Linked DNA regions of Archangium primigenium. The protein of the gene in region 1 interacts with the protein of each later gene in a pairwise test. Links are inferred from orthologs where the notes say so. Each region holds a gene or a part of one and is shown on either strand. Other genes may lie near its edges.

Region 1 (14,332 bases):
ATCAGTCGGAGCTCTCCGCCGCCATCGCCAAGGCCGCCAAGGCGCACGTCGTCGCCCAGCGCTCGGTGCGCGCCGACGCCAAGGCGCGCGCCGCCATCATCGGCGAGTCGCCCCAGCTCCAGGACGTCTTCAAGATCATCGACAAGGTGGCGGACACCCCGGCCACCGTGCTCATCACCGGCGAGAGCGGCACGGGCAAGGAGCTCATCGCCTCGGCGCTGCACGGCGCCTCCAGCCGCCGCGACAAGCCCTTCATCAAGATCAACTGCGCCGCCATCCCCCACACCCTGCTGGAGTCGGAGCTCTTCGGCTACGAGCGCGGGGCCTTCACCGGCGCCGTCACCTCCAAGCCCGGCCGCTTCGAGCTGGCCGACGAGGGCACGCTCTTCCTCGACGAGATCGGGGAGATCCCCGTCGAGATGCAGGTGAAGCTCTTGCGCGCGCTGCAGGAGGGCGAGTTCGAGCGCGTGGGCGGCATCAAGACGACGCGCGTGGACGTGCGCCTCATCGCCGCGACCAACCGCGACCTGCAGCAGGAGATCGACGCCGGCCGCTTCCGCAAGGATCTCTACTACCGGCTGGCGGTGGTGCCCCTGGTGCTGCCCGCCCTGCGCGAGCGGCGCGGGGACATCCCCATGCTCGCGGCGCACTTCGTGGAGAAGTACAACCGCAAGCTCAACAAGAAGATCGAGGGCATCACCGAGGACGCGCTCGCGCTCTTGCAGGCCTATTACTGGCCCGGCAACATCCGCGAGCTGGAGAACCTCATCGAGCGCGTGCTGCTGCTCGCCGACGGCCCCTCCATCACCGCGCGCGACCTGCCGGAGCCGGTGCGCCAGGCCACCACGCCACCGCCCGCCGCGCCGGCCGCTCCCCTGGAGGCCGCCCCCGGCGAGGGAGGCCTCAAGGACATCGTCCGCATGAAGGCGGCCGAGCTCGAGAAGGACCTCATCAGCAAGGCCCTGGACGAGACGGGCGGCAACGTCACCCGGGCGGCCCGGCTGCTGCAAATCAGCCGGAAATCCCTACAAACGAAGATGAAGGAATTTGGCCTGCGCGACATGGCGATACAGGATGGGCGCGACGAGGGAGCCGAGGACTGAGCCGGGGCGAAATATCGCCGCGAAACCAACGGTTCGGACCCCGCGCCATCCCCCCCTACCTCCTGGGAGCTTGAATGCGGCCGCCTCTTCCCACCCTCGGACCCCAACCCAAGAAGAGCCCGTTGGGGCCGGTCCTGGTCATCTCGTTGGTCCTTGGCCTGGTGGTCGGAGGTGTGTGGTGGTGGAACAACCGGAGCCCGTCCGCTCCGGCCGAGCCCGTCGCCGCCATGGCCCCCGTAGACCCCTCCCCTTCTGAAACCCTCGCCGCCATGGCCCCCACGGCCCTCCCCGCCCCCACCCCGGGTGGCGGTCTGGCCCCGGCGGGCGGCGTGCCGCCCACGGTGCTCCAGGCCACCGCGCCCACGGGCATGTCGCACGTCACCGTGCGTATCGAGGGCCCCCTGGAGACGGCGCTCGTCGCCGCGGCGGGCGCCTCGGTGGGCCCCGCGCTCGCCCAGGTGGTGACGCGCACGCTGGTGTGGTGGGTGGATGTGCCGGGAGACCTGCGCCGGGGGGACAGCCTGGACATCCTCTATGAGACGCGCGCCACCGAGGAGCCGCTCGTGCACGCGGTGCGCTTCTCCAGCGGCAAGACGGGCCAGACCCACCGCGCCTACCGCTTCCAGGCCTCGGGCGACAAGGCGCCCCGCTACTACCAGCCCGGCGGCGAGGAGCTGGAGCTGCGCCTGGAGGGCTCGCCCCTGGACGACTACGAGCAGGTGACGTCGCTGCTGCGCGATGGCCGCAAGCACAAGGGCGTGGACTTCAAGACCGCGGTGGGCACCCCCGTCAAGGCGCCCTTCACCGGCATCGTGAAGCGCAAGAACTGGAGCTTCCGCTTCAACGGCAACTGCGTGGAGCTGGAGGAGGTGGGGGGCAAGCACCGCCGGGCCCTCTTCCTGCACATGGACGAGCTGCCGCGCTCGCTCAAGGTGGGCGATCGCATCGCCGCCGGCACGGTGGTGGGCCGCAGCGGCAACAGTGGTCGCTCGTTCGCGCCGCACCTGCACTACCAGTTGGAGGCCCAGAACGATCGCGTGCTGGACCCCTACGAGAGCCACCGCACCTACCGGCGCTCGCTGGCGACCGCGCAGCGCGCCTCCTTCGAGGCGGAGATGCGCCGGCAGGACGCGCTGTTCGGCACCACGGTGGTGGCGGGCGCGGGCGCGGGTCACTGACCCGATTCCGTTTCTTGACACCCCCGGGCGTGGCGGCTAGCGTCCCCGAAATTTTCCCAACATTTCCCGGGGGTTAGGCGGTGGGGAGGGCCCGAAAGGGGCTCGCGCCGCGCCGGACCCGGGGAAGTGGATTTCGGAGGTCGGATGTCCAGGCTTCGTGCCGTTGCCGCCGCCCTGTCTCTGGGGATGCCGTTCGTCGCCACCGCGGCGGATGTCACCCGCGTCGCCTCCTCGTTCGAGGAGAACGATCCCTTCGGGCTGTTCATCGACGCGGGGATCGAACACACCATTCGCCGCACGCACATCCTGCGCGAGCTCGCCACGCCCGAGAAGTTGGAGGGCCGGGCTCCGCGGGAGCTGCGCAGCGCGTTCAACTACTCCCAGTACGAGACGCGTCTGAACGTGGACGTGGCGGCGGGCATCTCCCAGGACGTGGAGTTCTCCTTCGGCTTGCCCTTCATCCTCTTCCGCAACGAGTACGGCGACTACGCCGAGGGCGTCACGGCCGGCGCGCCCCTTCTCGCCAACCTGCCCGCGCGCGCGACCGGCACGGAGAATGGCTACCGGGCCTACCGGCTCGGCCTGGGCAACGCGCGCTTCGGCCTGGCGTGGGCCATCTTCAACCAGAAGAAGGACGACACGAAGCCCACCTGGGTGGCCCGCTTCCACTACGAGGCCCCCACCGCCGCCCGGCTCGATCCGTCCGTCGACACGTACAGCGACGGCACGTCCCGCACGCCCGTGGGCGATCGCGTGCACAAGTACACGCTGAGCACGGCGCTCTCGCGGCAGATTGGTCTCGCCGAGCCGTACTTCAGGGCCTCGTGGACCATCCCCGTGCGGGGCCCCGGCGCCTACTCCAACTGCGACAATGACGGACTGCTCGACGCGGGGAGCCGGGGCAACTGCGGCCCCACGGGCCTGGCCGCCGGGTGGACGCGCGCGGCCACGGGCCTCCAGGCGCCCCACGTGGTGGGCGTCGTGGTGGGCTCGGAGTTCCAGATCATCGACAACCCCGTGCGCAACATCCGCCTGGACGTGCGCGCCGTGGGCAACTTCGTGGGCGCGGGGCGCTACTACAACGAGCTGAGCGGCGCGCTGGGCAAGATGCTCACCACCTCCGAGTACCTCCAGGTGGGCGGCCAGGCGGGCCTCACGGTGCGCGTCAGTGGCTTCCTCGCCATCCGCGGCACGGCCATGTTCCTCTACAACACGGACCACGCCCTGACGGGAGAGAAGCCCGAGGCCGATCCCACGGGCGGCACCACGCTCAGCGCGAACCCCAGCCACGATCCGCGCTGGGACGCCGCCGGGACGCGCTTCTTCGCGTCCGAGAGCAAGGACTTCCGCTTCGACGCGACGGCGCTCTTCACGTTCTGAGCGGAGCGCCGGGCGTGCCTAGCGCTTCTTGAGCCCGAGCCCGAGCCGGTACACGTCCTGCCCGGACCAGCCGGCGCGGCGGGCCAGCTCGGTGCTCAACCCCTTGAGCTTCTCGCCGCGCCCGAGCCCCTCTTCCAGGGCGCGCCGCAGCTCCTCCTCGCTCCAGCGCTGCTCGCCCGTGCGGCCCTCCACGAGCACCACCACCTCGCCCCGGGGCTCCTCGGTCGCGTAGCGCTCCACGAGCGCGCTCAAGCCGCCGCGCACGAACTCCTCGTGCACCTTGGTGAGCTCGCGCGCCACCACGCACCGCCGCTCGCCCAGCGCGTCGCGCAGATCCGCCAGCGTCTCGCCGAGCCGCCGCGGGGACTCATAGAGGGCGAGGGTCGCGGACAGGGGCGCCACCTCCTCCAGCATGGCCTGGCGCTCGGGGCCCTTGCGCGGCAGGAAGCCGAGGAAGTGGAAGCGCCCGGTGGGAAGCCCCGACGCACTCAGCGCCGCCACCAGCGCGGTGGGCCCCGGCACCGGCACCACCTTCACGCCCCGCTCGATCGCCTCGGCCACCAGCTTCTCGCCGGGATCGCTGATGCCCGGACTGCCCGCGTCCGTCACCAGGGCGCAGTCCTCCCCGGCCTCGAGCCGGTCCAGGATGCGGCCCGCGCGCTGCCCCTCGGCGAAGGCGGGCAGGCTCACCGTGTCCGCGGCGATGCCGAAGTGATCGAGCAGCACGCGCGAGTGGCGCGTGTCCTCGCAAGCCACGAAGGCCACCTGCCGCAAGGTCTCCAGGGCCCGCGTGGACACGTCCCCCAGGTTCCCGATGGGCGTGGCCACCAGATAAAGCGTTCCCGACATAACCCTGAGTCCTCACATGCCGGCGTCGAACGCGCCCGGCAGATGCTCCACCGTCGCGCGCTCGCCGCGGCCCACCACCGAGATGACATCGAAGCGCAGCATGCGGCCGCGCACGCCCTGCGTGCCCAGGTAGTGCAGCGCCGTCTTCACCACCCGGCGCTGCTTGGCGAAGGACACCGTCTGGGACGGATCGCCCCAGGCCGCCGTGGAGCGCATGCGCACCTCCACGAAACACAGGGTGCCCTCGCGCTCGGCCACCACGTCCAGCTCCCCATGGCGGCACGCGTAGTTGCGCGCCTGGATTCGGTAGCCCTGGGCCTCCAGGTAGCGCACCGCCGCCGCCTCGCCCTCGTTCCCCCACTGCTTGCGCTCCACCCTCGCCCCTCGCCTTTCCCGCCGCGCCCCCCGCTCTACAGGGGAATCGTCGCGTCCGCGACCTGCGCGAAGCCCCCGAGCGGCGTGACATGCAAGACCTGGGTCAGCGTGCCCAGGTGCTTGAGCATGCGGCCGAGCAGCGGCAATCGGGACTCGTCCACGCCGAGGAACGCATCCTCGACGAGCAGCGGCATCTTGACGCGCGCGCTCACCTTCTCCACCACCGTGAGCCGCAGGCTCAGGAAGAAGAGGTCCACCTCGCGCGGGGGCAGCTCCGAGAGCAACTGGCGCCGACCCGACGCGCCCACCACCGACGTGTTGCCGTCCCGGTCCCACTCCACGCCGACGTAGCGGCGCTCGGTGAGGGCGCTGAAGTACTGGGTGCAGCGCTCGCGCATCACCCCCGTCACGGCGTGGACGTCCAGGGTGAGCAAGTCTCCCGCCTGCCCGAGCAACAGGGGCGAGGGATCCTCCAGGGGCTCCGGCCCGCTGGACACGTCGTGCCCGGACAGGGACGCCATGGCCTGGGGGTTGCGCGCGAGCGCGATGGACTCCTTGAGGCGCGACAGCTCGCGCTCCACCTCGCGCATGTCGCGCACGAAGGTGCCCTTCTGCTCGATCTTCGCGTTGAGCAGCTCGATCTGCTGGCGGATGAGCGGCAGCTGCTCGCCCGCGGCGACGAACTCCGGGTGCCGCTCCTGGGTGATGAGCTGGGTGCGCAGCTGCGCCACCTCGGAGCCGAGCTGCTCGCGCCGCTGCAGCCGGGGAGGAATGTCCCCGGGCGTGTCCACGTCGAAGATTTCCATGGCACGGCGCACGGGCGCGGCCTCGGCCTCGAACTCCTCGGTGATCTTCTTCTCGCGGGCGGTGAACGTCTCGTTGCGGCGATCCACCCGATCCTTCTCCTGGAGATCCTCCACGTAGCGCAGGGCGAGCACGGCGGCGAAGCCGAAGGCCGGCACGTCCAGCAGGGCCACGTAGCGCGCGCTCTTGCTCAGAAAGAAGCTCAGGCCGAAGAACAGCACGCCCGCGGCCACCGCGATCCAGAAGTTGCGGTTCTTCACCAGCGGCTTGATCTCCGGCAGCCGCGCGGCCTCCTCCTCGGCGAGATCCTTGTCGGCCAGCAGCCGGGCGATGGCCTCGTCCCGCCGGGCGAGCACCCGGCCGTAGCGCTCGGCACGCGCGGCGATGTCCGCGGGCAGGCCCATCTTCTCGGGCGTGGGCTCGGCGTTCCAGAGCGCCTCGGCCTCGCGCACCTTCTCCTTGAGGCCCTCCGTGCCGCGCAGCTTCTGCTCCAGATCGAAGACCTGGGAGTTGAGCCCGTCCACCTCGAACTGGAGGTTGTCCACCTCCTTGCAGAGCAGCAGCTCCTTCTCGAGCTCCTTCTGCCGGGCCTCGGCGGCGGGAATGTCGTGGGCGGGCTGCACCGCCTGGGCGCTGGCGAGCCCGCCCAGGGCGAGCCCCGGCGAGGACTGCGTGCGCACGGCGGGCATGCCCGGCGAGGACTTGGTGCGCAGACCGCCGCTGGAGGTCGTCGCGCGGACGCCACCCCGCGGGCGACGCGAGGGCAGCTGCCCGGCCTGCAGGCAGAAGATGGACTCGAAGGTGCCCCGCGGCGGCAGTCCCACCTGGCCGCGCAGGAACTGGTTGGCCTCGGCGGTGTCCTGCGTGACGAGCTCTGGCTGCTTCGTGGTGGGGTTGAGCCGGTGCAGCGAGCCCCCACCGCCCAGCTCCCGCAGCACGCGGTAGGTGACCCCGTCCTGGCCCACCAGCGTGAGCGCGGCCTTGCCCGGCTTCTGCGGCGAGGCGGAGAACGCCGCGTCCCCGCCCCGGCCATCCGGGAAGAGCAGCGCGAGCGACAGCCCGGCCATCGGGCTCGGGTCCGTCGCGGGTGGTTTGAGGACCAGATAGCCCGTCTTCAAGGCGAAACGGCCGGTCGGAGAGAACCCCCGGACATTCTGGACGGCAAGCTCGACGAAGTGCATGCGCCCCCCATTCTAGCGCGCGTGAACATGAAAAAAGGGAGCGTCCTTGAAAAAGGACACTCCCCGGAAAGGCACCGGCCCGCGAGCGGACCGGAGGACGCCGACTACGCCTTGGCCTTGACGACCTTGGCGGCCTTGGCGGCGCGACGCATCTCCACGTCCTCCACGCTCTCCACGCGCGAGGCCTTGCCCTTGAGGTTGCGGATGTAGAAGAGGCGGTTGCGGTTCACGTGGCCGCGGGTGAGGACCTCGATCTTCTCGTAGCGGGGGCTGTGCACCGGGAAGATGCGCTCCACGCCGACGCCGAAGGACACCTTGCGCACGGTGAAGGTGGCGCGGTTGTAGCCCTTCGTCTTGCGGATGACGAGACCCTCGAACGCCTGCACGCGCTCCTTGTCGCCTTCCTTGACCTTCCAGTGGACCCGAACCGAGTCACCGGTTTGGAACACGGTGACGTCCTGGCGGAGGTGCTTGGCCTCCACGTACTCGATAGCGCTGCGACGCATGGACTGACTCCAGAAAAGCTCAGACTGGGGTACGAAAACTTGAGAGCGGGCCGTCCTACCAGAGTGGCGGGAGCCGGATCAAGCCCGGAGAGGCCACTTCCCTCGGAGAATGCCTCCGGGAGGCTTACAACTCCTCCTCGGCCTTGGACAACAACTTGAGATCCGCCTTGCCCAAGGTCAGGCGGGCGAACAGATCCGGCCGCCGCTCGCGCGTGAGCCGCAGCGCGTGCCAGCGCCGCCACCGGGCGATGCGCGCGTGGTTTCCCTCCTGGAGGATGGCGGGCACCTCGGCGCCCCGGAAGACGGGCGGCCGGGTGTAGTGCGGGTGCTCGAGGAGGTTCTCCTCGAAGCTCTCGGTGACGCTGGAGGCCTCGTTGCCCAACACCCCGGGCAACAGCCGCGCCACGGCGTCCACCACGGCCAGGGCGGCCACCTCGCCCCCGGTGAGGATGAAGTCCCCCAGGGACAACTCCCCGTCCAGGAAGGGCATGACCCGCTCGTCCACGCCCTCGTAGCGGCCACACACGAGGATCAGCCCGGGCTCGCGCACGAGCTCGCGGGCCCGCGCCTGGGTGAAGGTGGGACCGCGGGGGCTCATCAGCAGGGCCTTGGTGCCCGCGGGGGCCCGGGCCCGGGCGGCTTCCAGCGCCGCCACCAGGGGCTCGGGCTTCATCACCATGCCGGCGCCGCCCCCGTAGGGCGCGTCGTCGGTGACCCGGTGCTTGCCCTCGGCGTAGTCGCGCACGTACGTCACGGTGACGCCGAGCAGGCCCTTGTCCCGGGCCTTGCCGAGGATGCTCGCGCCCAGGTAGCCCTGCACGCTGTCCGGGAAGAGCGTCAGCACCTCCACGGGAAACATCACGCCTCCTCGTCCCGCCCGCCGCCGCCCACCTCCAGGTACTCCGGAGGCTTCACCACGAGCTTGCCGCCCGGGATGTCCACGGTGGAGACGAAGTCATCGGCGAAGGGCACCACGAGCTCCTCGCGGCCCTCGGCGCGGATGACGAGGTTGGGCACCTCGCCGGTGTCCCACAGCTCCTCCACGCGGCCGAGCACGTTGCCCGCGGCATCCACCGCGGTGAGGCCCACCAGGTCTCCCTGGAAGTACTCGTCCTCGGACGGAGGCTCGAGGTCCTCGCGGAACACGAGCACGGTGGCGCCCACGAGCGCCTCGGCGTCCTCGCGGCGCTCCACGTCCTCGAAGACCACGAGGGTCTCCTTGGGGGTGGGCCGCACGGACTCGATGCGCAGCAGGCGCTCCTGCCCGGCGCGGGTGCGCACGAGCACGCGCTCGACGAAGTCCAGGGTCTCGGAGGCCGGGTCGAAGGCGCGTACGGCCACCTCGCCCTTGAGACCATGGGCCCGTGCCACGTAGCCCAACTCCAGATGGGGCTTGAGCGTCACGGGTTGTCGGGAGGGGAAGAGGCGGGGCCCGGCGGCACGCGACGGTCGTCCTGGATCTCCAGACGGACCTTCTGCCCATGCTTCTGGGCCGCGGCGCCGATCAGCGTCCGGAGGGCACCCACCGTGCGCCCATCACGTCCGATGACCTTGCCCACGTCCTCGGGGGAGACCTTCAGCTCGTAGAGCCGGGCCCCGTCCACCTCGGACGCGCGCAAGGCGACCTGGTCGGGATGATCGACCAGGGACCGCACCAGGTAGAGGATGAGTGGCTCCACGCTGTCGACTCAGCCCCGAGGGGGACTAGGTGGCGGGCGTGGCGCGCTTGTGGCGCTTGATGAGCTCGCTGACGGTCTCGGACTCCTGCGCGCCGACCTTCTGCCAGTGCGCCAGGCGCTCCGCGTCGAACTCCACCTTGGCGGGGGTGTGGTTCGGATCGTAGGAGCCCACGGCCTCGATGAACTTGCCGTCCCGGGGGCTGCGGGAGTCAGTGGCCACCACGTGGTAGTACGGCTTCTTCTTGGAGCCCGCGCGGGCGAGACGGAGGATAACGGCCATTTCTGATGCTCCAGGTGAAGACTGAAGGTGAGACAAGAAGGTGATCAGCTTGGAGGGGGGCGCTCTTAACCCCCCCACGCGCGGATTGTCAAGGAAGCTCGGGGCTTTGCGCCGATTCCGAGGCGCTCTCCCCTCCCCGGTTGGCCAACTGGCCGCACGCCCCCGCGATGTCCCGCCCGCGATTCTGCCGGATGAAGGCCGCCACGTGGCCCTCGCACAGGAGTTCCCGGAAGCGCTCGGCCCGCTGCTCCATGGTCGTCTGGAAGCCCAGGCCGGGGTTCTCGTTGTAGGGAATGAGGTTCACCTTGGCGGGGATGCCCTTGAGCAGCTCGATGAGCCGCGCGGCGTCCGCGTCGGTGTCGTTGAAGTCGCGCAGCAGCACGTACTCGAAGGTGATGCGGCGGCCCTGGCGCAGGGGGAACTTGCGGCAGGCGTCGAGCAGCGCCGCGATGTTCCACTTGCGGTTGACGGGCATCGTCTGGGAGCGCTGCTCGTCGGTGCTCGCGTTGAGCGAGATGGCCAGCTTCACGTCCGTCTCCTGCCCGAAGCGCTCGATCATCGGCACGAGGCCCACGGTGGACACGGTGATGTGGCGGTGGCTGAAGTTCGGCCCGTCCCCGGACTGGAGGATGGCGAGCGACGTCTTGAGGTTCTCGAAGTTGTGCAGGGGCTCGCCCATGCCCATGAACACCAGGTTGGACAGGGGCCGCAGCGTCTCCAGGCCCTCGTTCTTGCGCACCTCGCGGTTGACCGCGTGCACCTGGGCGACGATCTCCCCGGGCGTCAGGTTGCGCTTGAGGCCCAGGGTGCCCGTCATGCAGAAGGTGCACGCCATGGCGCAGCCCACCTGCGTGGACACGCACAGCGTCTTGCGGTCCGCGGAGGGCATGTAGACGGACTCGATGTAGCGGCCATCCCGCGTCTTCCAGCGGTACTTGATGGTGCCATCCACCGAGCGCTGCTCGGCGTCCTTCACCAGCGGGACGATCTCCGCGCGCTCCTTGAGCTTCGTGCGCAGGGCCTTGGACAGGTCCGTCATCTCGTCGAACGAGGTGGCGCCGCGCTGGTGCATCCACCGGTAGAGCTGCCCGGCCCGGAAGGCCTTCTCGCCCAGTTGCTCGGTGAGGAAGCGGGTGAGCCCCTCGAGCGTGAGGCTGGAGACCTCCGTGAGCTTCGCGGGCGCGGGGGCCGCGACGGGCAGGACGGGGGCCGGGATCTCGGCGGGGGCGCTGGAGGGCTCGGTCGGCGTCATCAGGGTTCCAACGGGCAGGAGACAGCGTCCCTTCCCACATCCGGGGAGGCGGAGTCAAAAATGGCCCCCGGAAAAGACGACGGCCCGGTCCCGCGACGGAGCGCGGGGACCGGGCCGGGCTCCAGGCAGGGCTCCTCGAGGGAGCCCGTCCGGACTACTTCTTGCCGGCGTACTCGTAGCCGTGGACCTCGGTCTCGCGGAAGAAGTACGCGATCTCGTTCTTCGCGTTCTCCAGGCTGTCCGAGCCGTGGACCGTGTTCTGGTCGATGCTGGTGGCGAAGTCGCGGCGGATGGTGCCCGGGGCGGCGTTGGCCGGGTTGGTGGCGCCCATCAGGTCGCGGTTGGCCAGCACGGCGTTCTCACCCTCGAGCACCATCAGGACGACGGGGCCGGAGATCATGAAGCTCACCAGATCCTTGAAGAAGGGGCGAGCCTTGTGAACGGCGTAGAAGCCCTCGGCCTGGGCCTGGGACAGGTGCTGCAGGCGGATGGCGACGGGCTTGAGGTTCTTCTCCTCGAAGCGGGCGATGATCTGACCGATGACGCCCTTCTGAAGACCGTCCGGCTTGATGATGGACAGCGTACGCTCGATGGCCATGGAATGGCTCCTGGTATGTCGGGACAGCGGGTTTAGGAACTAGCGCTTCTTGGGGGGGCCACGCTTGATGGCCTCCTGCAGCGTGGTGCCGAGCTCGGCGGGGCTCGCGGCCATCACGAAGCCCGCGGCCTCCATGGCCTTGATCTTCTCGGTGGCCGTGCCCTTGCCGCCGGAGATGATGGCGCCCGCGTGGCCCATGCGCTTGCCCGGGGGGGCGGACTGGCCGGCGATGAAGCCCGCGATGGGCTTCTTGAACTCGCGCGCCACGTACTCGGCACCGGCCTCCTCGGCGCTGCCGCCGATCTCGCCGATCATGATGACCGCGTCCGTCTCCGGATCGTCATTGAAGAGCTTGAGCACGTCCACGAAGTCCGTGCCGTTGACCGGGTCGCCGCCGATGCCCACCGCGGTGGACTGGCCCAGGCCCAGCTGGGTGAGCTGGTGCACGGCCTCGTAGGTGAGCGTGCCCGAGCGCGACACCACGCCGATGCGGCCCGGCTTGTGGATGTGGCCCGGCATGATGCCGATCTTGCACTTGGCGCCGGGGGTGATGACGCCCGGGCAGTTCGGGCCGATGAGGCGCACGCCCTGCTTGCCCTGGATGTAGCGCTTGGCGCGCACCATGTCGTTGACGGGGATGCCCTCGGTGATGGTGATGATGAGGGAGATGCCCGCGTCGGCCGCCTCCATGATGGAGTCGGCGGCGAAGGGCGGCGGCACGAAGATGACCGAGGTGTTGGCGCCGGTCTGCTTCACCGCGTCGGCCACCGTGTTGAACACGGGGACCTTGCCCTCGAAGTCGGTGCCGCCCTTGCCCGGCGTCACACCGCCGACCAGCTTGGTGCCGTACTCCAGCATCTGCTTGGAGTGGAACGAGCCCGCCGAGCCGGTGATGCCCTGGCAGAGGACCTTCGTGTTCTCATTGACGAGGATGCTCATGGCTTGACCTTTCTCTGCCTGGGACTACTTCTTCACCGCGGCGACGGCCTTCTCGGCGGCCTGGCGGAGGTTGTCGGCGGGGGTGATGGCGAGGCCGGAGTTGCTCAGGAGGTCCTTGCCCTGCTGCACGTTGGTGCCCTCGAGGCGCACCACCAGCGGGATCTTCAACTGCACTTCCTTGGCCGCCGCGATGATGCCCTCGGCGATGATGTCGCACTTCATGATGCCGCCGAAGATGTTGACGAGCACCGCCTTGACCGCCGGATCGGCGAGGATGAGCTTGAAGGCCGCCGTCACCTTCTCCTTGCTCGCGCCGCCGCCCACGTCCAGGAAGTTGGCCGGGCTGCCGCCCACCAGCTTGATGGTGTCCATGGTGGCCATGGCCAGACCGGCGCCGTTCACCATGCAGCCGATGTCGCCGTCCAGCGCGATGTAGGCCAGGTCGTGCTCCTTGGCCTGGATCTCCCGCGGCTCCTCCTCCGCGAGGTCCCGGTAGGCCTGCAGCTCCTTGTGCCGGTAGAGCGCGTTCTCCTCGAAGTCCACCTTCGCGTCGAGCGCCACCACGCCCCCCTCCTTGGTGATGACCAGGGGGTTGATCTCCACGAGCGAGGCGTCCGACTCGATGAACACGCGGTAGAGCGCCGCGCAGAACTGCACGAACTTGTTCACCGTGGGACCCGTCAGGCCCAGGCCAAAGGCCAGCTTGCGGCCCTGGAAGTCCTGGAAGCCCGAGATGGGATCCACCGCCTCGCGGAGGATCTTCTCCGGGTGCTTCTCGGCCACTTCCTCGATCTCCACGCCGCCCTCACGGGACGCCATGAAGGTGATGCGCGAGGTGGCGCGATCCAGCGTCACGCCGAGGTAGAGCTCCTGACCGATGGCCAGACCTTCCTCGATGTAGACCTTGTTGACCGTCTGGCCCTCGGGCCCGGTCTGGATCGTCTTGAGCTTCATGCCGAGCATCTGCTGGGCGAGCTGCTTCGCCTCGGCGGGGCTCTTGGCGAGCTTCACGCCGCCGCCCTTGCCGCGACCACCGGCGTGGATCTGGGCCTTGACCACCACCACCGCCGTGCCCAACTCCTGGGCGGCCTTCTCGGCCTCCTCGGGCGTGTGCGCGAGGATGCCTCGCGGCGTGGGGACGCCATACTTCCGGAAGACTTCCTTGCCCTGGTACTCGTGGATCTTCATCGAAGCTCCGGGTGACGCGAGTAACGCGCGAGTCTGTGACCCGGAGGCGTTTTGCCCCGGGACGGCTGCCTCTCTCGCGCAGAATGGCCCGCTTGGCAAGGCCCTATTGTCAAGGGCCCAGGCCAAGAGAACCGGAAAGAACCGAGGCCCCGGGCCGGCGGACACAGGCCGGACACGGAGCCTCGGGTACCACACACCTCTAAGAGGGGGACTAAGAGGGGGACGCGTGGGTGGGGCGCGCGGGGACTAGCCCGGACCGCCCGACGCCTTCTTCTCGTGGTCCTGGTTGAAGAAGATGTCCTTGATGATCTGCTTGGTCACCTGGCGGTTCATCACCGCGATGGAGGTGGTGAGCGGGATCTCCTTGGGACACACCTTCACGCAGTTCTGGGCCTTGCCACAGTCCTGGATGCCGCCCGGGCCCATGAGGCCGCGCACGCGCTCCTCGGCGTTCATCTTGCCCGTGGGGTTCATGTTGAAGAGCCGCGCCTGGCTGATGGCGGCGGCGCCCATGAAGTCGTTGTCGATCGTCACCTGGGGGCACGCCTCCAGGCAGCTGCCGCACGTGATGCACGTGGACAGCTTGTACATGACGCCATGGTCCTCGGCGGACTGGCGCGGGCCGGGGCCCAGGTCGTGCGTGCCGTCGATGTTGATCCACGCCTTGACGCGCTTGAGGGCGTCGAACATGCGGTCGCGGTTGACCGACAGGTCACGCGTGACGGGGAACTTGCTCATCGGCTTGAGCTCGATGACGGCCTCGCCGTCACCCACCAGCCGGTCGATGAGCGCCGAGCAGGCCATGCGCACCCGGCCGTTGATGTTCATGGCGCAGCTGCCGCACACCTCCTCGAGGCACGCGGCGTCCCACACCACCGGGGCGACCTTGCGGCCGTCCTTGGTGACGGGGTTGCGCTGGATCTCCATGAGGCAGGAGACGACGTTGGCGCCCGGGCGGCACTCCAGCTCGAACTCGTCGAAACGGCCGGGCTGATCCGGAGCGTCCTGACGCCAGATGCG
Region 2 (14,336 bases), 3.2 Mb from region 1 along the record:
CCAACGACTCCAGCGCGCCGGACGTGGGCGAGACGCTCACGGTGGTGTCGGTGACCCAGCCGGCCAACGGCACGGTGACGCTGGTGAGCGGCGTGGTGCGCTTCTCGCCCGCGCCGGACTTCAACGGCGCCACGAACTTCACCTACACCATCTCGGACGGCAACGGCGGCACGGCCACGGCCACGGTGCGCGTGACGGTGACGGCGGTGAACGACGCGCCGGTGAACGTGGTGCCGGTGGCGCAGACGATGGATGAGGACACGACGAAGGTGTTCTCGACGGCGCAAGGCAACGCGCTGGCGGTGACGGACGTGGACGTGGGCACGGGCAACATGGAGGTGACGCTCACGGCGACCAACGGCGTGCTGACACTGGGCCGACTGACGGGCCTGACCTTCTCCACGGGTGACGGCACGACCGACCCCACCATGAAGTTCCAGGGCACCCTGGCCAACGTGAACGCGGCGCTGGACGGGCTGGCGTTCGCGCCTACGGCCAACTTCAACGGCGCGGCGAGTGTGCAGCTGGTGAGCAACGACCTGGGCAACACGGGCTCGGGTGGCCCCCAGACGGACACGGACACGGTGGCCGTGACGGTGACGGCGGTGAACGACGCGCCGGTGAACGTGGTGCCGGTGGCGCAGACGGTGGACGAGGACACGACGAAGGTGTTCTCGACGGCGCAGGGCAACGCGCTGGCGGTGACGGACGTGGACGTGGGCACGGGCAACATGGAGGTGACGCTCACGGCGACCAACGGCGTGCTGACGCTGGGCCGACTGACGGGCCTGACCTTCTCCACGGGCGACGGCACCACCGACGCCACCATGAAGTTCCAGGGCACGCTGGCCAACGTGAACGCGGCGCTGGACGGGCTGGCGTTCGCGCCCACGGCCAACTTCAGCGGCGCGGCGAGCGTGCAACTGGTGAGCAACGACCTGGGCAATACGGGCTCGGGCGGGGCCAAGTCGGACACGGATACGGTGGCGGTGACCGTAACGGGCGTGAACGACGCGCCGGTGAACGTGGTGCCGGTGGCGCAGACGGTGGACGAGGACACGACGAAGGTGTTCTCGACGGCGCAGGGCAATGCGCTGGCGGTGACGGACGTGGACGTGGGCACGGGCAACATGGAAGTGACGCTCACGGCGACCAATGGCGTGCTGACGCTGGGCCGGCTGACGGGCCTGACGTTCTCCACGGGCGACGGCACCACCGACGCCACCATGAAGTTCCAGGGCACCCTGGCCAACGTGAACGCGGCGCTGGACGGGCTGGCGTTCGCGCCCACGGCCAACTTCAACGGCGCGGCGAGCGTGCAGCTGGTGAGCAACGACGTGGGCAACACGGGCTCGGGCGGGGCGAAGTCGGACACGGACACGGTGGCGGTGACGGTGACGGCGGTGAACGACGCGCCGGTGAACGTGGTGCCGGTGGCGCAGACGATGGACGAGGACACGACGAAGGTGTTCTCGACGGCGCAAGGCAATGCGCTGGCGGTGACGGACGTGGACGTGGGCACGGGCAACATGGAGGTGACGCTCACGGCGACCAACGGCGTGTTGACGCTGGGCCGGCTGACGGGCCTGACGTTCTCCACGGGCGACGGCACCACCGACGCCACCATGAAGTTCCAGGGCACGCTGGCCAACGTGAACGCGGCGCTGGACGGCCTGGCGTACGCGCCCGCGGCTGACTTCAGCGGCGCGGCGAGCGTGCAGTTGGTGAGCAACGACCTGGGCAACACGGGCTCGGGCGGGGCCAAGTCGGATACGGACACGGTGGCGGTGACCGTGACGGGCGTGAACGACGCGCCGGTGAACGTGGTGCCGGTGGCGCAGACGATGGACGAGGACACGACGAAGGTGTTCTCGACGGCGCAGGGCAACGCGCTGGCGGTGACGGACGTGGACGTGGGCACGGGCAACATGGAGGTGACGCTCACGGCGACCAACGGCGTGCTGACGCTGGGCCGACTGACGGGCCTGACCTTCTCCACGGGCGACGGCACCACCGACGCCACCATGAAGTTCCAGGGCACGCTGGCCAACGTGAACGCGGCGCTGGACGGGCTGGCGTACGCGCCCGCGGCCAACTTCAACGGCGCGGCGAGCGTGCAGCTGGTGAGCAACGACCTGGGCAACACGGGCTCGGGTGGTCCTCAGACGGATACGGACACGGTGGAGGTGACCGTGACGCCGGTGAACGACCCGCCCACGGCCATGGACGACGACGTCACGGTGGCGGAGGACAGTGGGGCCACGGTGGTGGACGTGCTGGCCAACGACTCCAGCGCGCCGGATGTGGGCGAGACGCTCACGGTGGTGGCGGTGTCTCAGCCGGCCAACGGCACGGTGACGCTGACGGGTGGGGTGGTGCGCTTCACGCCCGCGCCGAACTTCTTCGGCGGCACGGACTTCACGTACACCATCTCGGATGGCAACGGCGGCACGGCCATGGCCACGGTGCGCGTGACGGTGACCCCGGTGAATGATCCGCCCACGGCCGTGGACGATGACGTCACGGTGCCTGGTGGACAGGAATCGGTGGTGGACGTGCTGGCCAACGACTCCATCGCGCCGGATGTGGGCGAGACGCTGACGGTGGTGTCGGTGACCCAGCCGGCCAATGGCACGGTGACGCTGACGGGCGGCGTGGTGCGCTTCACGCCCGCGCAGGGCTTCACTGGCGCCACGAGCTTCACCTACACCATCTCGGATGGCAATGGCGGCACGGCCATGGCCACGGTGCGCGTGATGGTGATGCCGTCGAACGTGGACACGGATGGGGACGGTCTGACCGACAACGAGGAGATCGCGCGGGGCACGGATCCGAACGACCCGGACACGGACGGCGACGGTCTGATCGACGGGATCGAGGTCAACGGGAAGAACCCCACCAACCCGTTGGATGGGGACTCGGACGATGACGGTCTGCTCGACGGCACCGAGGATGCCAACCACGACGGCATCGTCGACGCGGACGAGACGAATCCGAACGTGTTCGACACGGACGGCGACGGCCTGGGCGACGGTCTGGAGTCCGGTCTGGCGCAGGCCGAGGGTCCGGGCACCGATCCCGACGTCTTCGTGCCCGACGCGGATCCGAGCACCACGACGAATCCGCTCTCCAAGGACACGGACAACGGCAGCGTGTTCGATGGCATCGAGGACGCCAACCACAACGGCCGGGTGGACCCGAACGAGACGGATCCCAACAAGGCCTCGGACGACGTGGACGCGGATGGGGACGGCATCGACAACGCGACCGAGATCGCGCTCGGCCTGGATCCGTTCGACAACGACAGCGACAACGACGGCGTCCCGGACGGTCTGGACGGCGTGACGGACACGGACGGCGATGGCCTCATCGACGCGCTCGACGGGGACAGTGACGACGATGGCATCCTCGACGGCACCGAGCGGGGCGTGACGGCCGACACGGCGCCCGTGGGCACCGACCGGACCTCGCCCAACTTCCGTCCGGACGCGGATCCCTCGACGACCACGGATCCGCACAACCCGGACACGGACGGCGATGGTCTCAAGGATGGCGAGGAGGACAAGAACCACGACGGGTCCTTCGATCCCGGCCAGACCGAGACCGACCCCAACGATGCCGACACGGATCGCGGTGGCGTGAAGGATGGCGACGAGGTTCGCGCGGGATCGGATCCGCTGGACGGGTCGGATGACCTCCGGCTGGCGGGCCATGGCTGCGCCGCCTCGGGCTCGAGCCTGGGCTTGCCGCTGGCGATGCTCCTGCTCGCGGGGACGCTGCTGCGCCGCCGGCGCGGGGGCTCCTCCCAGCGCTCGCTGCTCGGGCTGGGCGTGTCCTGCGTGCTGATGCTGGGCACGGGGCTGGTGGCGGCGCCGGCCTGGGCGCAGCGCTACCCGAGCGCCTCCGAGTCCATCGACGTGCAGCAGTACAAGCCGGGCCCGGGCGCCCGGGACGTGCTGGGGGTCTCCAGCCCGAGGATGGCGTCCCACCTCGGGTGGAACCTGGGCTTGTCGCTCAACTACGCGCGGGATCCGCTCGGCTTCGTGGATCCCCGCTCGGACGACTACGTGTACCAGGTGGTGCACCACCAGTTTACCGCGGACCTGATGGGCGCCATCGCGCTCTTCGATCGGCTGGAGCTGGGCGTGGCGCTGCCGGTGACGCTTCAACGCTCCGAGCGCGAGCCCCTCGTGGCGCCGCTCTTCGCGGGAGGCGTCGATGCCACGGGCGTGGGGGACCTGCGCCTGATTCCCAAGCTGCGGCTGCTGTCCACGCGCGGTGACGGCTTCCACCTGGGCCTGCTGGTGCCCATCGTGCTGCCCACGGCGGGGGGCCAGCGCTTCCTCGGCGGGGGCGGGGTGTCCGTGCAGCCCAAGCTGCTCGGTGAGTGGGACGCGGGACGCGTGCGTGTGCTGGCCAACGTGGGCTTCCACTTCCGCGGGGATCAGTCCTCGTACAACCTGGACCTGGGCAACGAGTTCGCCTACGGGCTGGGGGCCGAGCTGCCCTTCGAGCTCGGCACGCACCGCCTGGCGGCCGCGGCCACGCTGGTGGGCGCGGTGGGCCTGCGCGAGACCGAGGCCGAGGAACTGCCCGTGGAGCTGCTCGGGGCGCTCAAGTACCGCTTCACGGAGGCGTTCGCGGCCCATGTGGGCGCGGGTCCGGGCCTGTCACGCGGGTACGGCACGCCCACCTACCGCGTCTTCGCCGGGCTCATGTGGACGGCGGGTTCGGGCACGCGGGCCGCGCCCCGGCCGCTGCCCGCCGTGGCGTCCGTGTGCGCGTATGGTCCCGAGGACAAGGACGGCTTCCAGGACGACGACGGCTGCGCGGATCCGGACAACGATCAGGACGGCATTCCGGACACGCGCGACCGCTGCCCCAACCAGCCGGAGACGATCAACGGCTTCGAGGACGAGGATGGCTGCCCGGACACGGCGCCCGTGGCGCCCGTGGCTCCCAAGGCCGCGCCCAAGGAGGCCCCCAAGGCGTCGGCTCCGGTCGCGCCCCCGGCGCCCGTCGATTCCGATGGGGATGGGCTGCTCGACGCCCAGGACAAGTGCCCGCTGGAGGCCGAGGACAAGGACGGCTTCGAGGACGAGGATGGTTGCCCGGATCCGGACAACGACAAGGACGGCATTCCGGACACGAGTGACCGCTGCCCCAACGAGCCGGAGACGATCAACGGGGTGAAGGACGAGGACGGCTGCCCGGATCAGGGCAAGGCGATGGTGGTCATCCAGGGCAACAAGATCCTCATCCTGGAGAAGGTCTACTTCGCCACCAACAAGGACGTCATCCTTCCCCGCTCCTTCAACCTGCTCCAGCAGGTGGCGGCGGTGCTGCGCGCCAATCCTCAAATCGAGAAGGTCCGGGTCGAGGGCCACACGGACAGTCAGGGCTCGGACGCGAAGAACCTGGACCTGTCCCAGCGCCGGGCGAACAACGTGCGGCGGCGGCTCGTCGAGCAGGAGAAGATCGGCGCGGAGCGGCTGGAGGCCACGGGCTACGGCGAGACGCGGCCGGTGGACAGCAACCTGACGTCCAAGGGGCGCGAGAACAACCGCCGGGTGGAGTTCACCATCCTCCGGATGGACGGCGTGGACACGCCCTAGTCGTCGCGAACCTGTCCACGCAGGTGGACCGCGGAGCGCGTGAGAAGGGGTTCCTCATGCGCTCCGCGATGCCCGTCACGCGAGTCAAGAGGTGTGATGCACCCACCACGGCGCACGGCTGCTCTGGTGGGGCTCTCGCGTAAGTGCCTGTGACGACTTGGCGATGCGACGGGGCGCTACAGGTTCGTAGCTCAGAACTTGCCAAAGAACGCGACTTGCTGAAGATGGTGTCCGCAGTGGCGCGCGCGGACTGCGGATGGCCCGCGCCGAAAGAAGGAAACACATGGACCAGTTCGAGCAGAACAAGCAGGCCGCCAAGATTCGTGTCATCGGCGTCGGGGGCGCTGGGTGCAACGCCGTCAACACGATGATCATGGCGAAGCTTGAGCGTGTGGACTTCATCGCCGCCAACACCGATGTGCAGGCGCTCGCGGCGAGCAAGGCCCCCATGCGGCTGCAGCTCGGACAGACGTTGACCAAGGGGCTGGGGGCGGGTGCCAACCCGGAGATGGGCCGCGAGGCGGCGCTCGAGTCGCGCGATCAGATCGCCTCGATCATCGAGGGCGCGGACATGGTGTTCGTCACCGCGGGGATGGGCGGTGGCACGGGCACGGGCGCGGCGCCCATCATCGCGGACATCGCCAAGAGCCTGGGCTGCCTGACGGTGGGCGTGGTCACCAAGCCCTTCCTCTTCGAGGGCAACAAGCGCCGCAAGCAGGCCGAGCAGGGGCTCGTGGAGCTCAAGGCCGCGGTGGACACCCTCATCACCATCCCCAACCAGCGCCTGCTCACGCTGAGCAACGCGCCCATGCCGCTGCTGGAGACGTTCAAGCGCGCCGACGAGGTGCTGCTCAACGCCGTGCAGGGCATCTCCGACCTCATCCAGTACCACGGCTACATCAACGTGGACTTCGCGGACGTGAAGACCATCATGAGCGACAAGGGCCTGGCGCTCATGGGCACCGGCCAGTCCACGGGAGACAAGCGCGCGCTGAGCGCCATGCAGCAGGCCATCTCCAGCCCGCTGCTCGAGGACATCTCCATCGACGGCGCCACGGGCCTGCTCATCAACATCACCGGCGGCCGCGACATGACCCTCCAGGAGGTCAACGAGGCGCTCACGCTGGTGCACGACGCGGCGGACCCGGACGCGGAGATCATCTTCGGCTCGCTCATCGACGACAACATCCAGGACGAGGTGAAGATCACCATCATCGCCACGGGCTTCGTCTCGCGCGATGCCAAGCGCCAGCCGGCGCCGGTGGTGCAGGTGCCCGTGGTCACGCGGCCCCCGTCCATCAGCCTGTCCAACGCGCGCGAGGAAGTGGCCAGCCTGGTGCCCGCCAAGGCCGGCGCGCGCACGGTGGCTCCCGCCGAGAGCCGCTCGCTGACCGGGCGCACCGCGGTGGTGCGGGACGCGGCGCTGCCGCTGGACGAGGATCAGTTCGACATCCCGACGTTCCTGCGCCGTCAGGGCCAGACCGAGATGCCGTGAGTCAGCGCCCGGGGAGGCGGGCCACGCCCGCCACCCGCGCATGACGTCCAGAGAGCGCGTCACTCCGCGACAGCAGCGTGTCCAGCTCGCGGTAGAGCGCGTCCACCTGGGCGGGCAGCCGGGGCGCGGGGACCACGCCCTCGCCGGACAGCAGCTCCACGAGCCCGCTCGCGCGCTGCAAGAGTTGCTGGGCGCGCAGCAGGGCCCGGCCCGCGCGGGTGCCCTGCGGCGTGAAGAGCGTGCCTCCCTGGTAGAGTGCCTCCACCGCCGCGCGGTTGGTGCCATGGCGCTCGGCCACGCGCGTCCGGTACAGCTCCAGCCGCCGCTCGAGGCGCGCGCCCTGGAGATCCACCACTCGTCCTGTCATGGGAGGCTTCACGGCCCGGAACCTACGCCATTTCCCTACATGGTCGCAACTTCCCGGTCCGGGGACGTTGGCTCCTTGTCAGTGGGGGAGGGGGCGTCTAGGGTGGCCGACCGCCCCGAGCGAGGAGGCGCGGTCATGTTCAAGAAGCTGCTCATCGCCAACCGGGGAGAGATCGCCCGCCGCATCCAGACGGTGGCCCGGGGCATGGGCCTGGCCACGGTGGCCGTGTACTCGGACGCGGACGCGGGGCTGCCCTTCGTGCGCGAGGCGGACGAGGCGGTGCGGCTCGGTCCGGCCCCGCCCCGGGACAGCTACCTGAATGTCGCGGCGCTCCTGGAGGCGGCGCGGGCCACGGGGGCGGACGCGGTGCACCCGGGGTACGGCTTCGTGTCGGAGAGCGCCGGGTTCGCCCGGGTGTGCCAGGACGCGGGGCTCGTGTTCGTGGGGCCTCCCGCCGAGGCCATGGAGCGGATGAAGGACAAGAGCCGGGCGCGTCAGCTCGTGGCCGCCGCGGGCGTGCCCGTGGTGCCGGGCAGCGAGGGCCTGGTGCCGGACGTGGACGCCGCGCGCGAGGCCGCCGAGCGCATCGGCTATCCGGTGCTGTGCAAGGCGGCCGGGGGCGGGGGCGGTATCGGCATGGCCGTGGCCCAGACGCCCGCCGAGCTGGCGAAGGTCTTCCGCCAGTGCGCGGATCGGGCCCGGGCGGCCTTCGGGCGGGACGGCCTCTACCTGGAGCGCTACTTCCCGGCGCCGCGCCACATCGAGGTGCAGATCCTCGGAGACCACCACGGCCACCTCCTGCACGTGCTGGAGCGGGAGTGCTCCCTTCAGCGCCGGCATCAGAAGGTGGTGGAGGAGGCCCCCTCGCCCCTGTTCGCGGACGTGGGAGGGGAGGCGCTGGCGGAGCGGCTCTTCCCGGCGGCGCTCGCCGCGGCGCGGGCCTTCGGCTACGCCAACGCGGGCACGGTGGAGTTCCTCTGCGCGGACGGGGCGTTCTACTTCATCGAGATGAACGCGCGGCTGCAGGTGGAGCACCCGGTGACGGAGGCGACCACGGGGTTGGATCTCATCGCCTGGCAGCTGCGCATCGCCGCGGGCGAGCGGCTCACGGTGCGCCAGGAGGACGTGCGGCGGCGGGGCGTGGCGCTGGAGTTCCGCATCTACGCGGAGGATCCGGTGCGCTTCTTGCCCTCGCCGGGTCCGCTGCGCGTGTTCCAGGGCCCCACGGGCGAGGGCGTGCGCCTGGACGCGGGCTACGCGGAGGGAGACATCGTCACGCCTCACTACGATCCGATGATCGCCAAGCTCATCGTCTCGGGCGCCACGCGCGCGGAGGCCATCGCGCGGGCGATCCGGGCACTCGAGGACTTCCGGGTCGAGGGACTCAAGACGAACATCCCCCTGCACCTGCGCATCCTGCGCGATCCGGTGTTCCAGGCGGGGACGTTGAACACGCGCTTCCTCGAGCAGCACGCGAGGCCGTGAGCGCACAGGCGATACATCCAGGGAGGAGCACAGCGATGGCGGACGTGGCGGCGCACATCACCGGGACGGTGTGGAAGATTCTGGTCGAGGTGGGACAGCGGGTGGCCGCGGGCGACACGCTCGTCATCCTCGAGTCCATGAAGATGGAGATGCCGGTGGAGACGGAGGGGGCGGGGATCGTTCGGGAGCTGCGTTGCCAGGAATCCCAGTCGGTCAGCGAGGGGGACGTGCTGGTGGTCGTGGAGCCGGAATGACGGCGTCGGGTGCGTCGCTGGCGGTGGAGTGGGGCGAGGACGGGGTCCTGGTCCTCCGGTGGTCCAACCCCGCGCGGCGCAACGCCCTGGACGACGCCCTGGTGGCCCGGCTGGACGAGGCCCTAAGCGAGGCGCCGTCGCGGGCGCGGGCCGTGCTCCTGTCGGGCGAGGGGAGTGTCTTCTGTTCGGGCTACGACCTGCATGGGCTGGCGGCGCCCACCGCCGAGCGGCTGCCAGATGACGCGCTGATGGCGTGCCTGGAGCGGCTGGAGACCCTGCCCCTGCCCACGGTGGCCCTGGTGAATGGCGCGGCGTTTGGCGCGGGCTTCGACCTGGCGATGGCGTGTGACTTCCGCGTGGGGTTGGAGACGGCGCTCTTCTGCATGCCGCCAGCGCGGCTGGGCATCGTCTACGCGATGGCGGGCCTGTCGCGCGCGACGCGCCTGGTGGGCCTGTCGCGCGCGAAGATGCTCTTCCTGTCCGGGCGTCGGCTGGACGCGCGCGAGGCGCTGGCCTGGGGGCTGTTGGACGAGTGCTCGGCGGAGGCCGACCGTCGGGCGATGGAGCTGTGCCGGACGCTCGCGCAGCAGGCCCCCCTGGCGGTGGCGGGCATGAAGGAGGGCTTCCACCTGCTCGCGCGTCCCGCCTTGTCCGAGGAGGCGTCGCGGCGGATGCGCGACACGCGGGCACGGGCCTTCGCGAGCGAGGATGCCCGCGAGGGCAAGGCGGCCTTCTTGGAGAAGCGTCCGCCCCGCTTCCACGGGCGCTGAGGCCCAGCGGGGGAGCGGCCTCGCTCCCCCGCCACGACTCAGGTGTCGCCGAACAGCTCGCCCATGCGCAACTGCAGCGCGGAGGCGATCTTGTAGAGCGACGAGATGGACGCCGAGGACTCGGCGCGCTCGATCTGCGACAGCAGCGACACGGACAGGCCGGTGCGGCGCGCGAGCTGCTTGAGGGTGAGGTCCTGCGTCTTGCGCGCGTCGCGGATGGTGCGGCCGATGGCGCGGTGCAGGTCCGCTTCGGGGTCCTGGGACAGGCCCTTCTTGGCGAGCGCGTTGCGCACGGCGCCTAGGAACTGCTCCGGCTCCATGGGCTTCTTCACGTAGTCGCTGGCCTGGTTCTTCAACGAGGCCACGGCCGTGTCCACCGTGGGGTAGGCGGTGGCGACGATGACGGCGACGTCCGTGTCGTACTTGCGGATGTGCTCCAGCACCTCGGTGCCGGACATGACGGGCATCATCATGTCCAGGATGACGAGGTGGAAGTCGGCGCTGCGCAGGATCTCCACCGTCTTGGTGGGATCCGTCGTGGTCACGACGTCGTAGCCCTCCCGCATGAGGACGAGCTTGAGGTAGTCGCAGTTGTCCTGCTCGTCATCGACTACCAGGATACGGATCTGCACGAACCTTCTCCTTGGGTGAAGGGGGCACGTCAGTGGCCCACTGAGTGCGGCGCGGCCCTGGGGCTACTTGCCATCCCCCGTGGTTTTTTGACTCTTCTCGTACTCATCCACCAGCTTGCGGACCTGGACCGCCTTCGGATCGTTGGGCGCGAGCCTCAGGAACTCCTGGTAATACTTGGCGCCCTCGGCGGGGCGATTGAGCCGGGCCACCACACTGCCCATCAACATGTAGCAGGGGGCGAAACCCGGATCGGTGGCGATGCACTTCTTGAGGGAGGCTTCCGCTTCCTTGTACTTCTTCTCGCGCAGCAACTGCGCGCCCTCGTTATAGGTCTTCTCGGCGACGTCCGCCGTGTTCGCGGCCGTGGGGGTCGCGGCGGTGGGCTTGGTGCCGGTGCTCGGCTTGAGCGCGGTGTCCACCTTCTGCTTGAGGTCGGCGTACTCGGTGGCGAAGGCGCGCGTGGTGGCCGAGGCGGCCAGGGCCTTCTGGGCCTCGGCGAACTTGCCCGCGCCGAACTCCCGCTGCGCCAGCGCCAGGTTCTTGGACGCGGTCTGCTCGGCGCGCGCCAGGGTGAGCAGCTCGCTGGCCGCGGTGGACGGCTGGCCCTTGGCGTCGAGCCCCTCGAGCGTGGCCACCGCGGCGTCGAAGTCGCGCGCGTCCATGGAGGCCTGGGCGCTCTTGAGGGTGTCCTCGAGCGAGGGCGCGGCCGGTGGCGTGTCCATCACGGGCGGGGTCGGGGGCGCGGGCGGGGTGTTGGTGGCCACGGGCGGCACGGGGGCCGGCTCCTTGTTGCCGAACACGAACCAGGCGGCGCCGCCGAGCGCGCCGATGGCCACGACGCCCACCAGGCCCAGCACGAGTCCCTTGCGCGAGCCCTTGGCCGAGCCGTCATGCAGCAGGCCGTCGGTGCTCTTGCCCGGACCGACGAAGCGCAGCTTCACATGGCCCAGCTCCAGCAGGTCGCCGTGGTTCAGGGGCGCCTGGGCGTAGCTCTCGCCGTTGACGCTCAGGCCGTTGGCCGACTGCATGTCGAGCACGCGCCACTCGCCCGTGTCCTCGCGGACGATCTTGGCGTGCAGCCGCGACAGCGACCGGTGATCGATCGCGATGTCGTTGTCCTCGGTGCGGCCCACGCGCATCTCGGTGCTGATGCAGGCGAACTCCTGCCCCTTGAACTCGGGGCTCACCACCACCAGATGGGGCGCGTCTTCCGCGGGCACCTGCACGGCGCGGCGCGGCCGGTTGGCCTCCACCTGATCCAGCCGGATGACCGCGGTGGCGTGGCGGCGCTGGTCGGGCGTGGAGGGCGTGTCGCCTTCGTCATGGGCGTCGGGCGGGTCCTCGAGCTCGTCCTCGGACGTGCGCTCGCCGTCCTCGAGGGCGGCCTGGAGCGCCGCGCTGGGCACCCGGATGGTGGGCGCGATGGGCGGCTGGACCGCGGCCTCCTGCTGGAGTGCCAGGTCGTAGTCGCCAATCTGGATGAGATCGCCGTCACCGACCTGGGCAGGTCCCTGGATGCGCTCGCCGTTGATGCGCACGCCGTTGTAGCTGCCCAGATCCTCCACGACCACGTGCCCGTTCTGGCGCAAGAGGCGGGCGTGGCGCCGAGACACGTTGCGCTCGGTCAGGCGGATGGTGTTTCCCTCCTGACGACCGATCGTGATCTCGTCGCGCATGAAGGGAACGACGGTCTTTCGCCCTTCGTCGTCTTCGATGATGAGCTTCAGCACGAGTAGAGTCCCCTTACAGCTATAGCAGAACGCCCCCAGGCACCTCAAGAAGGGTATCTGCGCCAAACGACAGGGCTTTTAGCGTAGCAAGACCCTTGACAGGAGTGATGTCCATCCGACAGGTGGCCGAGGGGGGTCCGGCCGCCCGGCGCCCGTGCCCGGTGGCGGGCCGTGCGTCGGGTGGTGGTCGACCCTGGAGGGGGGCGGGGATATAAGGCCGCCACCCGGAGCCGGAGCCGGGGACCCCGTGGACGGAGGCGACTTGCCCGTGGAGAGCAACGGAGTGCGGCAGGAGCCGCGGACCTTCACCGACGCCATTCTGGGCAGGGAGCTGGCGCGGGAGCCCTGGATGAAGCGGTGGTTGGGGCTGGAGCCCTCCCTGCGGGTCGCCCTGGCCACGGCCGCCTTCGCCGCGCTGCTCTTCGTGCCCTACCTGGGCGCGGTGGGGCTGTGGGACCCGTGGGAGACGCACTACGGCGAGGTGGGCCGGGAGATGGTGCAGCGCCGGGACTACGTGTTCCCTTATTGGGAGAACGCCTGGTTCTTCTCCAAGCCGCCGCTGACCATGTGGATGCAGGCGCTGGGCATGCAGGTGGTGGGCACGCTGCGCACCGAGGGCGCCCTGGGTCTTTATACGGAGTGGGGCATGCGGATGCCCTTCGCGCTCTTGAGCATCGCGGCCGTGGCGCTGCTGTCGCTCGCGGTGGCGCGGGTGGTGAGCGCGCGGGCGGGCCTGGCCACGGGCTTCGTGCTGGCCACCATGCCGCTCTACTTCCTGCTCACGCGCCAGACGGTGACGGACACGCCCTTCGTCACCACGCTCGTGTGCGCCATGGCCTGCGCGCTCGTGGGCCAGCTCGACGAGACGACGCGCCACCGCGCCGCGTGGTGGTACGCCTTCTATGTCTTCCTGGGGCTGTCCACCCTGGCCAAGGGCCTGCTCGGCGTGGGCCTGCCCGCCATCATCCTGATGCTCTACGCGCTCTTCGCGGTGGTGCCGTATGACGGCGCGAGCATCAACGCCCACCTGCGCTGGCTCTTGGAGCGGGGCGTGCGCGCCGAGGTGCGCGCGGGCACGCGGCCCATGCCGGTGGTGTGGGCGCAGCTCTACCGGATGCGGCTGGGCACGGGCATCCTCGTGTTCGCGGCGGTGGCGGTGCCCTGGTACCTGGTGCTCTGCCTCTTCGAGGGCGTGGACGACGAGGGCAAGCGCTTCTGGTACCGCTTCTTCATCCACGATCACCTCAACCGGCTGAGCGCGGGGGTGCATACCACCACGCCGGGCGGCTCCTTCGTGTACTTCATCGAGCAGGGGGGCTTCGCCATCTTCCCCTGGGTGGCCCTGGTGCCGGGGGCCTTCGCCCTGGCCACGCGGCTGCGTCCGCGCTCCCCGGACAAGGCCGAGCACCTGGCGCTCATCGCCGTGTTGTGGGTGGCCTTCTCCTTCACGCTCCTGTCCTCCTCGGCCACCAAGTTCCACCACTACGTGTTCCCCGTGCTGCCGGGGCTCGCGGTGCTCATCGCCCTGTTCGTGGACCGGCTCTGGGAAGAGGGCATCGGCGCCCACGCCATGAGCCTGGTGCTGGGCCTGGTGCTGTTCCTGCTCGTGGGCCATGACCTGGCGGGCAACCCCAAGGCCTTCACCGACCTCTTCGTCTACAACTACGACCGGCCCTACCCGCTGGAGCTCGTCACCAAGCCCATCGCCATGTTCTCCTCCCGGCCGCTGTGGGCGGGTGACGTGCTGGCGGCGGTGCTGCTCGCCGTGGGCCTCTACCTCGCGCTGGGCGTGTTTCCCCCGCGCGCGGGGGCCTCGCCCGTCTCGCGCGCCGTGGCGCTCGTGTGCCTGGGGCTGGGGGCGGCCTTCGTCGTGCCGCTCGCGGCGCCCGGCTCGGTGGCCGCCACGCCGGTGGCGGGCGGCGCGCTGGTGCTCGTGGGGGCGTGGCTCGCGTGGCAGGCCTGGCGCGCGGACGCGGAGTCGCGCACG

The links.
Region 2: the proteins of rlmN (region 1) and ftsZ interact in binary tests that used the Escherichia coli proteins (3 or more experiments, as listed by UniProt). The link is inferred for Archangium primigenium from one-to-one orthologs.

Annotation. Positions count from the first base shown.
Region 1 is NZ_JADWYI010000001.1:6,004,636-6,018,967, forward strand. The notes cover bases 8,506-11,436. They hold rlmN (dual-specificity RNA methyltransferase RlmN), read right to left. Parts: upstream 10,588-11,436; coding sequence 9,424-10,587; downstream 8,506-9,423. Other genes in these bases: rimM (ribosome maturation factor RimM), read right to left, coding at 8,506-8,780; I3V78_RS24630 (KH domain-containing protein), read right to left, coding at 8,777-9,055; rpsP (30S ribosomal protein S16), read right to left, coding at 9,081-9,335; ndk (nucleoside-diphosphate kinase), read right to left, coding at 10,742-11,185; sucD (succinate--CoA ligase subunit alpha), read right to left, coding at 11,225-11,436. In the rest of the region: I3V78_RS24585 (sigma-54-dependent transcriptional regulator), read left to right, coding at 1-1,103; I3V78_RS24590 (M23 family metallopeptidase), read left to right, coding at 1,373-2,281; I3V78_RS24595 (hypothetical protein), read left to right, coding at 2,426-3,661; rsmI (16S rRNA (cytidine(1402)-2'-O)-methyltransferase), read right to left, coding at 3,680-4,510; I3V78_RS24605 (YraN family protein), read right to left, coding at 4,523-4,885; I3V78_RS24610 (ATP-binding protein), read right to left, coding at 4,921-6,870; rplS (50S ribosomal protein L19), read right to left, coding at 6,975-7,376; tRNA (guanosine(37)-N1)-methyltransferase TrmD, read right to left, coding at 7,501-8,235; more of rimM, read right to left, coding at 8,235-8,505; more of sucD, read right to left, coding at 11,437-12,124; sucC (ADP-forming succinate--CoA ligase subunit beta), read right to left, coding at 12,149-13,312; sdhB (succinate dehydrogenase iron-sulfur subunit), read right to left, coding at 13,559-14,332.
Region 2 is NZ_JADWYI010000001.1:2,857,409-2,871,744, forward strand. What follows is about bases 5,070-8,004. They hold ftsZ (cell division protein FtsZ), read left to right. Parts: upstream 5,070-5,898; coding sequence 5,899-7,110; downstream 7,111-8,004. Other genes in these bases: I3V78_RS39885 (tandem-95 repeat protein), read left to right, coding at 5,070-5,615; I3V78_RS12185 (hypothetical protein), read right to left, coding at 7,112-7,477; I3V78_RS12190 (acetyl-CoA carboxylase biotin carboxylase subunit), read left to right, coding at 7,613-8,004. Also shown: more of I3V78_RS39885, read left to right, coding at 1-5,069; more of I3V78_RS12190, read left to right, coding at 8,005-8,962; I3V78_RS12195 (biotin/lipoyl-binding carrier protein), read left to right, coding at 8,998-9,216; I3V78_RS12200 (enoyl-CoA hydratase/isomerase family protein), read left to right, coding at 9,213-9,986; I3V78_RS12205 (response regulator), read right to left, coding at 10,025-10,618; I3V78_RS12210 (FHA domain-containing protein), read right to left, coding at 10,682-12,349; I3V78_RS12215 (glycosyltransferase family 39 protein), read left to right, coding at 12,618-14,336. UniProt on the Escherichia coli protein: Essential cell division protein that forms a contractile ring structure (Z ring) at the future cell division site. The regulation of the ring assembly controls the timing and the location of cell division.